DNA from 3 places in the Streptomyces prunicolor genome. Region 2 is predicted to be linked to each of the others. Evidence: predicted binding sites of a transcription regulator. Region 2 holds the regulator's gene; each other region holds the start of a gene.
The links. The regulator HrcA, encoded in region 2, represses chaperone genes, less so after heat shock. The targets are predictions, from matches to a motif close to TTNGCACTCNGNNNNNCNGAGTGCNAA.

Region 1 (4,927 bases), 2.9 Mb from region 2:
GGGCTGACCTGGTGCCGCGGCCCGTTCGACACGGTGTTCGACACGTGTTCGTCACGGATCTGGAGGGGCTGTGCAGAGATCGGACCGGCTTGCTCCGGGTCACTAATCTTGCGCCATGACAACGGCATTGATTACGGGATCGACCGCGGGGATCGGTGCCGCGTTCGCGCGGCGGCTCGCGGCGGACGGACACAACCTCGTGCTGGTGGCGCGGAACACCGCGCGGCTCGGGGAGCAGGCGACCGAACTGCACGACCGGCACGGCATCGAGGCGGAGGTGCTCACCGCCGACCTGGCCACGGACAAGGGCATCGAGACGGTCGCCGCCCGCCTCGCCGACCGCAAGAACCCCGTCGACCTGCTGGTCAACAACGCGGGCTTCGGCAACAAGGGCCGCTACCTCGACGTATCCATGGCCGACGAGCTGAAGATGCTCAAGGTGCACTGCGAGGCGGTGCTCCGGCTGACCAGCGCGGCGACCGAGGCGATGCGGGAGCGCGGGCGCGGCGGGGTCGTCAACGTGGCGTCGGTCGCCGCCTTCGTACCACGCGGAACGTACGGCGCCTCGAAGGCGTGGGTCGTGCAGTTCACGCAGGGCGCGGCCAAGGACCTGGCCGGCAGTGGCGTACGGCTGATGGCGCTGGCGCCGGGTTTTGTGCGGACCGAGTTCCACGAGCGGGCCGGGATGGGTACGGACAACATCCCGAACTGGATGTGGCTGGACGCGGACAAGCTGGTCGCGGCGGCGCTCGCGGATCTGGCGCGCGGCAAGTCGCTGTCGATCCCGGACCCGCGCTACAAGGCGCTGATGGGGCTAGTGAAGATCACTCCGCAGGCGGTGCTGGGCGGGATCACGTCGAAGACCGGGCGGAAGTACGGGCCGCAGTGACGGCAGCCGCCTCGATGGGGGGCGGGCTCGGTGATGGCAGTCGGCTCGACCACGGCGGGCTCGGTGACGAAGGTTTCGGTGGAACGCGAAGGCCCGGCACCCCCTGAGGGGCGCCGGGCCTTCGACGTACACGTACTACGGGTTCACCGACTCGCGTCAGTGGGAGTGGCCGTGGCTGTGACCACCGGCGGCCGGCTCCTCCTCTTCCTTCTTCTCGACGACCAGGGTCTCGGTCGTGAGGAGCAGGGAGGCGATGGAGGCGGCGTTCTCCAGGGCGGAGCGGGTGACCTTGACCGGGTCGATGACGCCGGCCTTGACCAGGTCGCCGTACTCGCCGGTCGCGGCGTTGAAGCCCTGGCCGGGCTCCAGGTCGGCGACCTTGGCGGTGATGACGTAGCCCTCGAGGCCCGCGTTCTCGGCGATCCAGCGCAGCGGCTCGACGACCGCGCGGCGCACGACGGCGACACCGGTGGCCTCGTCGCCGGTCTTGTCGAGGTTGCCCTCGAGGACCTTGGCGGCGTGCACCAGAGCGGAGCCACCACCGGAGACGATGCCCTCCTCGACCGCGGCGCGGGTCGCGGAGATGGCGTCCTCCAGACGGTGCTTCTTCTCCTTCAGCTCCACCTCGGTGGCGGCGCCGACCTTGATCACGCACACGCCGCCGGCCAGCTTCGCGAGGCGCTCCTGGAGCTTCTCGCGGTCCCAGTCGGAGTCCGTGTTCTCGATCTCGGCCTTGATCTGGTTGACGCGGCCCGCGACCTCGGAGGAGTCGCCGGCACCGTCGACGACGGTCGTGTCGTCCTTGGTGACCGTCACGCGGCGGGCGGAGCCCAGCACGTCCAGGCCGACCTGGTCGAGCTTGAGGCCGACCTCCTCGGCGATGACCTGACCGCCGGTGAGGGTGGCGAGGTCGCCGAGCATCGCCTTGCGGCGGTCGCCGAAGCCGGGGGCCTTGACCGCGACCGCGTTGAACGTGCCGCGGATCTTGTTCACGACCAGGGTCGACAGGGCCTCGCCCTCGACGTCCTCGGCGATGATCAGCAGCGGCTTGGAGGCGTTGGCCTGGATGACCTTCTCCAGCAGCGGCAGCAGGTCCTGGATGGAGCTGATCTTGCCCTGGTGGATCAGGATGTACGGGTCCTCGAGGACCGCTTCCATGCGCTCCTGGTCCGTCACGAAGTACGGCGACAGGTAGCCCTTGTCGAAGGCCATGCCCTCGGTGAAGTCCAGCTCCAGACCGAAGGTGTTGGACTCCTCGACGGTGATGACACCGTCCTTGCCGACCTTGTCCATCGCCTCGGCGATGAGCTCGCCGACCTGGCTGTCCTGGGCGGACAGACCGGCCACGGCGGCGATGTCGGCCTTGTCGTCGATGGGCCGCGCGGTGGCGAGCAGCTCGTCGGAGATGGCCTTGACGGCGGCGTCGATGCCCTTCTTCAGGGCGGCCGGGGAGGCACCCGCGGCGACGTTGCGCAGGCCCTCGCGGACGAGCGCCTGGGCGAGCACGGTGGCGGTGGTGGTGCCGTCACCCGCGATGTCGTTGGTCTTGGTCGCCACCTCCTTCACCAGCTGGGCACCGAGGTTCTCGTACGGGTCGTCGAGCTCGACCTCGCGGGCGATGGTGACGCCGTCGTTGGTGATGGTGGGGGCGCCGAACTTCTTGTCGATGACGACGTTGCGGCCCTTGGGGCCGATCGTCACCTTGACCGTGTCGGCAAGCTTGTTGACGCCGCGCTCGAGGGCGCGACGGGCGTCCTCGTCGAACTTCAGGATCTTCGCCATGGGAGCGGTTCAGCCCTCTCGGAAAACGTGGGTGAAACGAACCACGCCCCCGACGCCCGGCTTCATAAGGTCGCGGGGGCCAGGGGCGCAGCTCACTGCAAAACTGGGTGTAGCTCGGTATATCCAGGTGGTACCGGTGGTACCGGGTGAGCTACTTCTCGATGACCGCGAGCACGTCGCGGGCCGAGAGGACGAGGTACTCCTCGCCCTGGTACTTCACTTCGGTGCCGCCGTACTTGCTGTACAGCACGATGTCACCGGTCTGGACGTCGAGCGGCAGGCGCTCGCCGTTCTCGAAGCGACCCGGGCCCACGGCGAGGACGACGCCCTCCTGGGGCTTCTCCTTCGCGGTGTCCGGAATGACCAGGCCAGAGGCCGTGGTCTGCTCGGCTTCGAGTGCCTGGACCACAATGCGGTCCTCGAGCGGCTTGATGGCAACCTTGGAGCTGGCGGTCGTCACGATCCGACCTCCCCCTTCGGAGATCTCACGGGGTTAACTGTCTGAGGTGGCGACCAGGTGGATCCGTCGTCGCGGGTGCCGGACCTGCCCGTCGCTATTGGCACTCTCCAGGGGGGAGTGCCAGGTCTGAGACTATGACTGCGATTAGCACTCGGTCAAGCGGAGTGCCAATGCCCGCGGCGCTTGAGCGGAATTTTTCAGTGCCCTGGGCTGTGTGGCGGGGGTGTTGGTGTTGCCGTCTCCGGGGGCTGCGCCCCCAGACCCCCGCTGTCGGCCTGCGGCCTCGTCCTCAAACGCCGGACAGGCTGATGGTGTCCGCCTGCGCTGGAAAGGTGCCGCCCCGTAGCGTCTCCCCATGCCTCCCCGGTCCCCCGCGCTTCCCAGTCCGCCTTCCCTCGGTGCCGACTGCTGCGCGGTGGCCGTCCTGATACCGGCTGAAGTCGCCCTCGTCTTCATATCGGCCCTGACGGTGGCGCTGATCGGGTCCCTCTGGGCGGCGGTGGCGTGGCTGGGTGTGCTGGTGGTCGCGGCTCTCGCCGCGGCCGTCGTCCTCTTCCGGCGCGGGTATCAGATCAGCGCCGCGGCACAGGTGCTGGCCGTCGCGGTACTCCTGGGTACGACGGCAGAGACGTGGCCCCACGGGTAGGCCCCCTGTCTCAAGCAGCCCTGTCTCAAGCAGACCCGTCCCAAGTGGCACTCAGAGGTAGTCCTCCAGGCGCCCCACCGTCAGCCCCCGCTCCTGGATGCCACGCAGCAGTCTGGCCGTGCTGTCGGCCGGGCCCACCTGGACGATGTCGCCGGGGGTGAGGTGGTGGTCGCCTCGGGCGTAGGTCAGGGTTCCGGTCGTCGTGGAGGCCCGCCAGAGGACCAGGGCGGAGACTCCGCAGTCGGCCGCGGCACGGCGGGTCGTCGTGTCGTACGTGCCGTAAGGGGGCCGGAGCAGCCGGGAGTCGGGCCGGGGCCGGTGGCCGCAGATCTCGCTGCGCTGGGTGGCGTAGGGCAGGCCGGCGAAGTGGCCGTGTCGCGGTGCGGTGGGGAACACCGTGACCGGGAGCCGTAGTTCGCGGACCAGGTCGGCGAACCTCGGGTCCCGTCGCGTGTCCGCGCCCGCGCCCTGGGCGTCGTAGGTCAGGAAGACGACCTTGTCGTGGGTGCGGACGTGGTCCACGACGGGTGGGAGGCCCGGGCCCGCCGAGCGGGGGGCGGGCCAGGGGGAGGGTTTCGGAGCGGGGGCCAGCGGGGCCGTCAAACCCCAGTGGCGGTACGGCTGTTCGCGGGTCGGGCCGTGCGGGTGGACGCGCTGGGCGGCCTTCTTGCCGAGCCGTTCGATCGGGTCGACGGACTGGGCGCAGCCGGTGAGGAGGGTGGCCGCCAGAGCGACGGCCACCGGTACCCGGACCCTCACAGGTAGTCCTCCAGGCGAGCCACCGCGTACCCCTCCGCCGTGACCTTGCCCAGGAAGCGGCGCATGTCGTCGACCATCGTGCCCTTCCAGTCCGCACGGCCCCGGAAGTGCGTCAGGACGATGTCACCGGGGTGCAGCGACCGGTCGTCCTCGCGGTACTCCCAGTGGTCGACGAACACCTCCTCGTCCCAGATCGGGGCGTACTTGATGCCGCAGGACTTCGCGGCTACGAGGGTGTCGTGGTTGTAGTTCCCGTACGGCGGCCGGAAGACCGTCGGGGCCTTGCCGAACTGCTTCTTCATGATGTCCTGCATGCCGCAGATCTCACGCTTCTGCTCGGCGTACGACAGGCCCGGCAGATACGGGTGCGTGAGGGTGTGGTTGTTGATCG
Region 2 (4,927 bases):
CGGTGGTGACGGTGACGAGGGTGAAGGTGCCGGCCCGGCGCAGCGAGTCCAGCACCTCCGGGGTGGGGATGCCGAAGTGGAAGGAGGCGACCTTCACCGGGTTGTCGAGCAGGACGGACAGCTTGGCGTCGTAGCCGTCCTCGCGGCCGCTGTCCGGGTCGCCGAGTTCCGTCTCGTACCACGTGGCCTCGCCGGCCAGCTGGTGGGCGTAGACGTCGACGGCGGCCCGATAAGGCGGCGCGGCGACAGCCGCTCCAGTGGAGCCGGTGCTTGCACCGGGGTACTCCGGCTGCGGCATGAACAGGTTCACGCCGAAGGGGCGGGTCGTCAGACTCCGCAGCTGCTTGATCTCCTGGTACATGCCGTCGGCCGTTTTGTACCCGGCGGCGAGGAATCCCAGCCCGCCGGCCTCGGACACGGCGGCCGCGAGACGCGGGACGGAGACACCGCCCGCCATCGGGGCCTGCACGATCGGATGAGGGAAGAGATCGGTCAGTGCGGAGGACATGACGGCATGTTGTCACGTCCTCCGAACAAGTCCGAATCCGGCCTTGGCACTGGCACATGCCATTGGTTTCAGCCGGTTCGGCCGTGGAGGACGAGGCCGTTCGGACCGGAGCCGGATCAAAGAGAGGGCCCGGGGGCGGCTGCCCCCGGACCCTCTCAGCGACCGTTGAAAGCGTCCTTGAGGCGTGAGAACAGCCCCTGCTGACCCGGCTGGAACGTCCCCATGGGCCGCTCCTCGCCGCGCAGCTTCGCCAGTTCGCGCAGCAGACGTTCCTGCTCGACGTCCAGCTTGGTCGGGGTGGTGACCTCGACGTGCACGATGAGGTCGCCCCGGCCGCCGCCGCGCAGATGCGTGATGCCTCTGGTGTGCAGCGGGATCGACTGGCCGGACTGGGTGCCCGGGCGGATGTCGACCTCCTCCATGCCGTCGAGCGTCTCCAACGGCACCTTCGTGCCGAGGGCCGCCGCCGTCATCGGGAGGGTGACCGTGCAGTGCAGGTCGTCACCACGCCGCTGGAACATCGCGTGCGGCAGCTCGTGGATCTCGACGTACAGGTCACCGGCGGGGCCGCCGCCGGGGCCGACCTCGCCCTCGCCCGCGAGCTGGATCCGCGTGCCGTTGTCCACACCCGCCGGGATCTTGACCGTGAGGGTGCGCCGCGAGCGGACGCGGCCGTCACCGGCGCACTCCGGGCACGGCGTCGGCACGACCGTGCCGAAGCCCTGGCACTGGGGGCAGGGGCGGGAGGTCATGACCTGGCCCAGGAAGGACCGGGTCACCTGCGAGACCTCACCGCGACCGCGACACATGTCACAGGTCTGCGCGGAGGTGCCGGGGGCCGCGCCCTCGCCGTTGCAGGTGTTGCAGACGACGGCCGTGTCGACCTGGATGTCCTTCGTGGTGCCGAAGGCCGCCTCGTCGAGCTCGATCTCCAGCCGGATCATGGCGTCCTGGCCGCGGCGGGTGCGCGAGCGCGGTCCGCGCTGCGACGCCGTACCGAAGAACGCGTCCATGATGTCCGAGAAGTTCCCGAAGCCACCGGCTCCGAAGCCCGCGCCCGCGCCGCCCGCCTGCGAGAGGGGGTCGCCGCCGAGGTCGTAGACCTGCTTCTTCTGCGGGTCCGAGAGCACCTCGTAAGCGGCGTTGATCTCCTTGAACCGCTCCTGGGTCTTCGGATCCGGATTCACGTCCGGGTGCAGCTCGCGCGCGAGCCTACGGAAGGCCTTCTTGATCTCATCCTGCGACGCGTCGCGACGCACGCCGAGAACGGCGTAGTAGTCCGTGGCCACTTAGGACTCCGCCAGGATCTGTCCGACGTACCGTGCCACTGCGCGTACCGCTCCCATCGTTCCCGGGTAATCCATGCGGGTCGGTCCGACCACGCCGAGCTTGGCGACTGCCTCGCCGCCCGAACCGTAGCCGACCGACACCACGGAAGTGGAGTTGAGTCCCTCATAGGCGTTCTCGTGACCGATCCGTACGGTCATGCCCGAATCCCCCGCCTCACCAAGCAACTTGAGGAGGACGACCTGCTCCTCCAGTGCTTCCAGGATGGGGCGGATGGTGAGGGGAAAGTCATGTCCGAAGCGGGTGAGATTGGCGGTGCCGCCGATCATCAACCGCTCCTCGGTCTCCTCGACGAGGGTCTCCAGGAGGGTGGAGAGCACCGTCGCGACCGTGCCGCGGTCCTCGGCCTCGAAGGCCTCCGGCAGGTCCTGCACGAGCAGCGGTACGTCCGCGAAGCGGCGGGCCGCGATCCGGCTGTTGAGCCGCGCGCGTAGATCCGCGAGCGAGCTCTCCCCGAAGGGCGCCGGGCAGTCGACCATGCGCTGCTCGACCCGCCCGGTGTCGGTGATCAGCACGAGCATCACGCGCGCGGGGGCCAGCGACAGCAGCTCCACGTGGCGGACGGTCGAGCGGGTCAGGGACGGGTACTGCACGACGGCGACCTGCCGGGTGAGCTGCGCGAGCAGCCGCACCGTACGGCCCACGACGTCGTCGAGGTCCACAGCACCGTCGAGGAAGTTCTGGATCGCCTTGCGCTCCGGGCCGGTCATCGGCTTGACGCCGGCGAGCTTGTCGACGAACAGCCGATAGCCCTTGTCCGTCGGAATGCGCCCGGCGCTGGTGTGCGGCTGGGCGATGTACCCCTCGTCCTCCAGGGCCGCCATGTCGTTGCGCACCGTCGCCGGGGAGACGCCGAGGCTGTGCCGCTCGGTGAGCGCCTTGGACCCGACCGGCTCCTCGGTGCCGACGTAATCCTGGACGATGGCGCGCAGCACCTGAAGCCTGCGTTCGCTGAGCATCGCGCACACCTCCAGTTCTGGTCGCCGTTTTGATACCGGGCTGCCCTTTCCTGGCACTCTGTGCGCGTGAGTGCCAGCGTTCCCCGGCCCAGTGTACGGCCGTGAGGTACACCCCGGGCAAGGCCGGTCCTGCGATGTCACGCCCTGAGTGCCGTCACCGCTAGCGTCGCTGCATGACGGTGACTTGGGAAGAGGCGGGGTGGGAGCGGCTGGCGGCCGGGGTGGGCCGGTGCCGGCTGCCTGGCTGGGACTGCACGGTCGGGCTGGTCGTGGGGGCGGGCTCGGCGCTGATGATCGACGCGGGGTCGAGCCTGGCGGAGGGCGCACGGTTGCGCACGGAGGCGCGGGCGCTCGCCGGGCACGCTGTGACTCATCTCGCGCTCACCCACGCCCATTTCGACCACGTCTTCGGGGCGGCGGAGTTCGCGGACGCGGAGGTGTACGGCGCGACGGGCATGGAGCGGGTACTGACGGACGAGCGGGAGGAACTACGCACGGATGCGATCCGGAACGGCCTCCACGCGCGCGTGGCCGACGAGGCCGTAGCCGCCCTGACGTACCCGCGTCACCTGGTGTCGGACGAGTGGACGCTCCCCCTGGGCGACGACCGACAGGTCCTGCTCGCGAACGTCGGCCCCGGACACACGGCCCACGACCTCGCGGTCCTCGTCCCCGGCTCCCCGCCGGTCGTGTTCTGCGGCGACCTGGTCGAGGAGTCCGGCGAACCGCAGGCGGGCCCGGACGCCGTACCGTCCCACTGGCCCGCCGCCCTCGACCGTCTCCTCTCCCTGGGCGGCGAGGACGCGCTGTACGTCCCCGGTCACGGAGCGGTGGTGGACGCGGCCTTCGTGCGGGCCCAACGGGACGCGTTGGCAACGCGTTTCGGCGTGTCGTGACGACGGTCGCCCCGGTTCTCCTATCGTCATCCGAATGCGCCAGTACTCCGCCGATCTGACCCCGCCGTGGAAGAAGCCCAAGCCGGCCCCCGAGGTCCCCGCGGAGCCGGGCCTGGTGGTCGAGGAGCCGGGCACCGGTTTCTGCGGCGCGGTGATCCGCTGCGAGGCCGGCACGGTCACCCTGGAGGACCGCTTCGGCAAGCACCGGGTGTTCCCGATGGAGCCGCGCGGCTTCCTCCTGGAGGGCCGCGTGGTGACCCTGGTCAGGCCGGCGTCGCCGAGTGCGCTACGGCCCACTCGTACGGCGTCCGGTTCAGTCGCCGTCCCCGGTGCACGCGCGCGTGTGGCTCGCGCCGGGCGGATCTACGTGGAGGGCCGGCACGACGCCGAACTCGTCGAGCGGGTGTGGGGCGACGACCTGCGTATCGAGGGCGTGGTGGTCGAGTACCTGGAGGGCGTCGACGATCTGCCCGCCATTGTCGAGGAGTTCGCCCCGGGCCCGGACGCCCGCCTCGGCATCCTGGTCGACCACCTGCTCCCCGGCACCAAGGAGTGGCGCATCGCCCAGTCGGTCACGAGTGAGCACGCGCTGGTCGTCGGCCACCCGTACATCGACATCTGGGAGGCCGTGAAACCGTCCTCCGTGGGCATCGCCGCGTGGCCCCGCGTCCCGCACGGTCAGGACTGGAAGACGGGCGTGTGCCGGGCGCTGGGTTGGCCGGAAAACACCGGTGCGGTGTGGCAGGCGATTCTGGCCAGGGTGGGGTCTTACAAGGATCTGGAGCCGGAACTGCTGGGGCGGGTGGAGGAGTTGATCGACTTCGTCACGGCACCCGAGGGCGGCTGACGGGGGCGATCCGATCAGTCCACCAGATCCCGCACCACCGCGTCCGCCAGCAACCGCCCCCGCAACGTGAGCACCGCACTCCCCGCCTCGTACGGCCCCGCCTCCAGCAGCCCGTCCCCCAGCGCCCGGCGCGAAGCCGCGAGCCCCTCCGGTCGGAGCAGGTCCAGCGGTGCGCCCTCCCGGAGTCGTAGTTCCAGCAGGATGCGTTCCACCCGGCGGTCCTCCGCCGAGAGGATCTCCCGGCCCGCACCCGGTGAGCGGCCGGCCGCCAGCGCCCCCGCGTACGCGCCCGGGTGCTTCACGTTCCACCATCGGACCCCGCCGACGTGCGAGTGCGCTCCGGGGCCCGCGCCCCACCAGTCGGCGCCGC
Region 3 (4,927 bases), 1.2 Mb from region 2:
CTTCGTCAACGTCAACCTCCGGCCGTACTACGCGGAGGGCTCCAAGACCCTGGCGTACGAGATCTGCGAGCAGCTGGGGTGGCGGCTGCCGGACCAGCTGGTCGTGCCGATCGCCTCCGGGTCGCAGCTCACGAAGATCGACAAGGGCCTGCAGGAGCTGATCAAGCTCGGGCTCGTCGAGGACAAGCCGTACAAGATCTTCGGGGCGCAGGCGGAGGGGTGTTCGCCGGTTTCCGTCGCCTACAAGGCGGGGCATGACGTCGTACGGCCGCAGAAGCCGAACACGATCGCCAAGTCGCTCGCCATCGGGAACCCCGCGGATGGTCCTTACGTGCTGGACATTGCTCGGCGGACCGGTGGGGCGGTGGAGGACGTCAATGACGAGCAGGTTGTCGACGCGATCAAGTTGCTTGCGCGGACCGAGGGGATCTTTGCGGAGACCGCGGGTGGGGTGACCGTTGGTGTGGCGAAGAAGCTGATCGAGAACGGGTTGTTGGATCCGACCCTCACGACGGTGGTCCTCAACACGGGCGACGGGCTCAAGACGTTGGACGCGGTTGCCGGTACCGGGCTCACCGCGACGATCCGGCCGAGTCTTGAGTCGTTCAGGGAAGCTGGGCTTGCGTCCTAAGCGTCGTTCTCTGACTGCGGGCCGGTGGGGGCTGGTCGCGCAGTTCCCCGCGCCCCTAGGGCAATCATCTGACCGGAGGTTTCATCGTGAGCGTTAGTGTCCGCATCCCTACCATTCTTCGCACCTACACCGGTGGTCAGGCCGAGGTCTCCGCCGAAGGTGGCACCCTCGCCGAGGTCATCTCGGACCTTGAGAAGAACCACGCCGGGATCTCTGCCCGCGTGCTCGACGATCAGGGCAAGTTGCGGCGGTTCGTCAACGTGTACGTGAATGATGACGATGTGCGGTTCGAGCAGGGGCTGGAGACGGTCACGCCGGACGGGGCCGGCGTCTCGATCATTCCGGCCGTTGCCGGTGGCTGATAATTACCCTCGGTAACGCCGATTACCGAGAGTTCATCGAATTGCCCCCTCCGTGAGAGAAACGGAGGGGGCAATTCTGTATGGTTGAGCGGGGTACAGTTGGGGAACGCGCTCCACTCCGCATGCCGGACGCATATGAGTACCGGCTCCGCGTGCGATGAGAAGTAGCCAAAGTGTGTAGGCATTTTGCGCGTTATGTTCTCTTTATCGGGCCCGACTTGCCCTGAAGTCGGACGAATTCTCCGTATATTCCCGACCGGTCCTGCCCGGAATTCTCGTCGGATTGACCTGTTGCAGACGGCAGTTGGGCGGATACATTCGGCCGCGGTCGACGCGTTCCGGCGCACGCCCCCAAACCTGTGGGGGGTGAGGTCTGACCCGGATCCGCGAAGTGCGGGTCCGTGCAAGGGCCAGTAATAGGGGAGTTAGGCATGGCTCAGGGCACCGTCAAATGGTTCAACGCGGAGAAGGGGTACGGCTTCATCGCGGTCGACGGTGGTGCGGATGTTTTCGTCCACTACAGCGCGATTCAAATGGACGGCTACCGCACCCTGGAAGAGGGTCAGCGGGTCGATTTCGAGATCTCGCAGGGTCAGAAGGGGCCGCAGGCGGACATGGTCCGGCTCGCGACCAGCTGAAGCACGCGCCGACGAACAGCAGCGACGTTCTTCGTTCCTCACCGAAGGGCTCGTACTCCTGGGGGGTCACCTCCTGGGGTACGAGCCCTTCGGCATGCCCGGAGCCATGCCCGGAGCCATGCCCGGAGCCATCGGCGTGCGCGGCGTTCTCCCTCGCGCTCCCTCGCGCGCGCCCGCGAAGAGCAAAGGCCCAGAACCCGGGAGCCGCTTGCACTCGACCATGCCGAGTGCTAATCATTGGCGTTAGCACTCTGAAGGTGAGAGTGATAACGAAGGACCGGGTGGGTGAGGCCCGCAGGCCAGGTGGTGCAAGGAATCACAGGGCAGGCAGGCCGTCCGTCGCGGGCGCCAGCGCGGTCCGGAGCAATCCACCCCAGTCCGGGAGGACCACTTCACATGGCCAAGATCATCGCGTTCGACGAGGAGGCACGGCGCGGTCTCGAGCGCGGGATGAACCAGCTCGCCGACGCCGTCAAGGTCACCCTTGGCCCCAAGGGCCGCAACGTCGTCCTCGAGAAGAAGTGGGGCGCCCCCACGATCACCAACGATGGTGTTTCCATCGCCAAGGAGATCGAGCTCGAGGACCCGTACGAGAAGATCGGCGCCGAGCTGGTCAAGGAAGTCGCCAAGAAGACGGACGACGTCGCCGGCGACGGTACGACCACGGCGACCGTGCTCGCCCAGGCCCTCGTCAAGGAGGGTCTGCGCAACGTAGCCGCCGGCGCCAACCCGATGGCCCTCAAGCGCGGTATCGAGAAGGCCGTCGAGGCCGTCTCCGGTGCCCTGCTGGAGCAGGCCAAGGACGTGGAGACCAAGGAGCAGATCGCTTCGACGGCCTCCATCTCCGCCGCCGACACCCAGATCGGCGAGCTCATCGCCGAGGCGATGGACAAGGTCGGCAAGGAAGGCGTCATCACCGTCGAGGAGTCCCAGACCTTCGGGCTGGAGCTTGAGCTCACCGAAGGTATGCGCTTCGACAAGGGCTACATCTCGGCGTACTTCGCCACCGACATGGAGCGTATGGAGGCCGTCCTCGACGACCCGTACATCCTGATCGCCAACTCGAAGATCGCCAACGTCAAGGACCTGCTCCCGCTCCTGGAGAAGGTCATGCAGTCGGGCAAGCCGCTGCTGATCATCGCCGAGGACGTCGAGGGCGAGGCCCTGTCCACGCTGGTCGTCAACAAGATCCGCGGCACCTTCAAGTCCGTCGCCGTCAAGGCTCCGGGCTTCGGTGACCGTCGCAAGGCCATGCTCGGCGACATCGCCATCCTCACGGGCGGCGAGGTCATCTCCGAGGAGGTCGGCCTCAAGCTGGAGAACGCGACCGTGGATCTCCTCGGCCGCGCCCGCAAGGTCGTCATCACCAAGGACGAGACGACGATCGTCGACGGCTCGGGCTCGGCGGACCAGGTTGCCGGTCGCGTCAACCAGATCCGCGCCGAGATCGAGAACAGCGACTCGGACTACGACCGCGAGAAGCTCCAGGAGCGCCTCGCCAAGCTCGCGGGTGGCGTCGCCGTCATCAAGGCGGGCGCGGCCACCGAGGTCGAGCTCAAGGAGCGCAAGCACCGCATCGAGGACGCCGTTCGCAACGCGAAGGCGGCCGTCGAGGAGGGCATCGTCGCCGGTGGCGGCGTCGCGCTCATCCAGGCGGGCCACGTCTTCGAGAAGCTTGAGCTCGAAGGTGACGAGGCCACCGGTGCCGCGATCGTGAAGCTGGCCCTTGAGGCCCCGCTGAAGCAGATCGCCGTCAACGGTGGTCTCGAAGGCGGAGTCGTCGTCGAGAAGGTCCGCAACCTGCCCATCGGTCACGGCCTCAACGCCGCCACCGGTGAGTACGTGGACATGATCGCCGAGGGCATCATCGACCCGGCGAAGGTCACGCGCTCTGCCCTGCAGAACGCCGCGTCCATCGCCGCGCTCTTCCTCACCACCGAGGCCGTCATCGCCGACAAGCCCGAGAAGGCCGGTGCCGGCGCGGGCGCCGGTGGCGGCATGCCGGGCGGTGACATGGACTTCTGATCGACCTCTGGTTGATCAACGGTCTTACCGAGGGCGGTACTTCCTGCTTCTGGCAGGGGGTACCGCCCTCGGGCGTGTCCGGTATCACAGGGCGCGGCGCCGACCGGTCGGAATGAAGGTCTTGGCCGGAAGGTTGTCGTTGACGCATGATCGATGCATACGCACATACCGTCCGGTACCTGATGTCTGACGTCTGGCGTTTGATGTCTGGTACCTGATGCCCGATACCCGGTAGTCCCGAGGAGCCCCCACACGTGTCTACGACCGCCCCCGCCTCCCGAGCGGCCGAAATCCTCGGCCGTCCGATCACCCTCAACGGCCTGACCGTCCCGAACCGGATCGTGATGGCGCCGATGACCCGGCAGTTCTCGCCGGGCGGCATCCCCGGTGAGGATGTGGTCGGGTACTACTCCCGCCGTGCCGCCGCGGGTGTGGGCCTCATCGTCACCGAGGGGACCTACGTCGGCCACGAGTCCGCCGGGCAGAGCGACGACATCCCGCGCTTCCACGGCGAGGAGCAGCTCGCCGGCTGGGCGAAGGTGGCCGAGGGCGTGCACGCGGCGGGCGGCACGATCGTGCCGCAGCTGTGGCACATCGGCATGGTCCGCGAGCAGGGCCAGCCGCCGTACGCGGACGCGCCCGCCGTCGGCCCGTCCGGGCTGCGGATCGGCAGCGACGAGGTCACCGGTACGGCGATGACGCAGCGGGACCTGGACGACGTCATCGGAGCGTTCGCCGAGGCGGCTGCGGCGGCGGAGCGGATCGGTTTCGACGGGGTCGAACTGCACGGGGCCCACGGCTATCTCCTCGACCAGTTCCTGTACGCGGGCACCAACCGCCGTACGGACGCCTACGGCGGTGACGCGGTCGCCCGGACGAAGTTCGCGGCGGAGATCGTGGCGGCGGTCCGGGAGACGGTGTCGCCGGAGTTCCCGATCATCTTCCGTTACTCGCAGTGGAAGCAGGACGTCTACGGCGCCCGGCTGGCGGAGACGCCGGAGGAGCTGGACGCGATCCTGACCCCGCTCGCGGCGGCGGGAGTCGACGTCTTCCACGCCTCGACCCGCCGCTACTGGCTCCCCGAGTTCGAGGAGGCCGGCTCCGATCTCAACCTCGCGGGCTGGACGAAGAAGCTCACCGGCAAGCAGACCATCACGGTCGGTTCGGTCGGCCTCGACGGGGACTTCCTCAAGGGGTTCCGGGGTGAGGGCGCTCCGCTCAAGGGCATCGACGACCTCCTCGACAGCCTGGAGCGGGACGAGTTCGACATG

Region 1: groES (co-chaperone GroES) is a predicted target of HrcA. The motif match lies at 3,276-3,302, and genes of this name have one in related genera.
Region 3: groL (chaperonin GroEL) is a predicted target of HrcA. The motif match lies at 1,839-1,865, and genes of this name have one in related genera.

Annotation. Positions count from the first base shown of each region.
Region 1 is NZ_CP108676.1:6,576,919-6,581,845, reverse strand. Features, by position in the region: gene OG588_RS30375 (MOSC domain-containing protein) at 1-7, shown strand, start outside; gene OG588_RS30370 (SDR family NAD(P)-dependent oxidoreductase) at 116-889, shown strand; gene groL (chaperonin GroEL) at 1,046-2,671, opposite strand; gene groES (co-chaperone GroES) at 2,823-3,131, opposite strand; gene OG588_RS30355 (hypothetical protein) at 3,487-3,777, shown strand; gene OG588_RS30350 (hypothetical protein) at 3,829-4,536, opposite strand; gene OG588_RS30345 (polysaccharide deacetylase family protein) at 4,533-4,927, opposite strand, start outside.
Region 2 is NZ_CP108676.1:3,646,965-3,651,891, forward strand. Features, by position in the region: gene OG588_RS16345 (nitronate monooxygenase) at 1-508, opposite strand, end outside; gene dnaJ (molecular chaperone DnaJ) at 664-1,797, opposite strand; gene hrcA (heat-inducible transcriptional repressor HrcA) at 1,798-2,814, opposite strand; gene OG588_RS16360 (MBL fold metallo-hydrolase) at 2,988-3,710, shown strand; gene OG588_RS16365 (DUF3097 domain-containing protein) at 3,745-4,557, shown strand; gene hemW (radical SAM family heme chaperone HemW) at 4,572-4,927, opposite strand, start outside.
Region 3 is NZ_CP108676.1:4,816,471-4,821,397, reverse strand. Features, by position in the region: gene thrC (threonine synthase) at 1-631, shown strand, start outside; gene OG588_RS21775 (MoaD/ThiS family protein) at 718-993, shown strand; gene OG588_RS21770 (cold-shock protein) at 1,425-1,631, shown strand; gene groL (chaperonin GroEL) at 2,028-3,656, shown strand; gene OG588_RS21760 (NADH:flavin oxidoreductase) at 3,911-4,927, shown strand, end outside.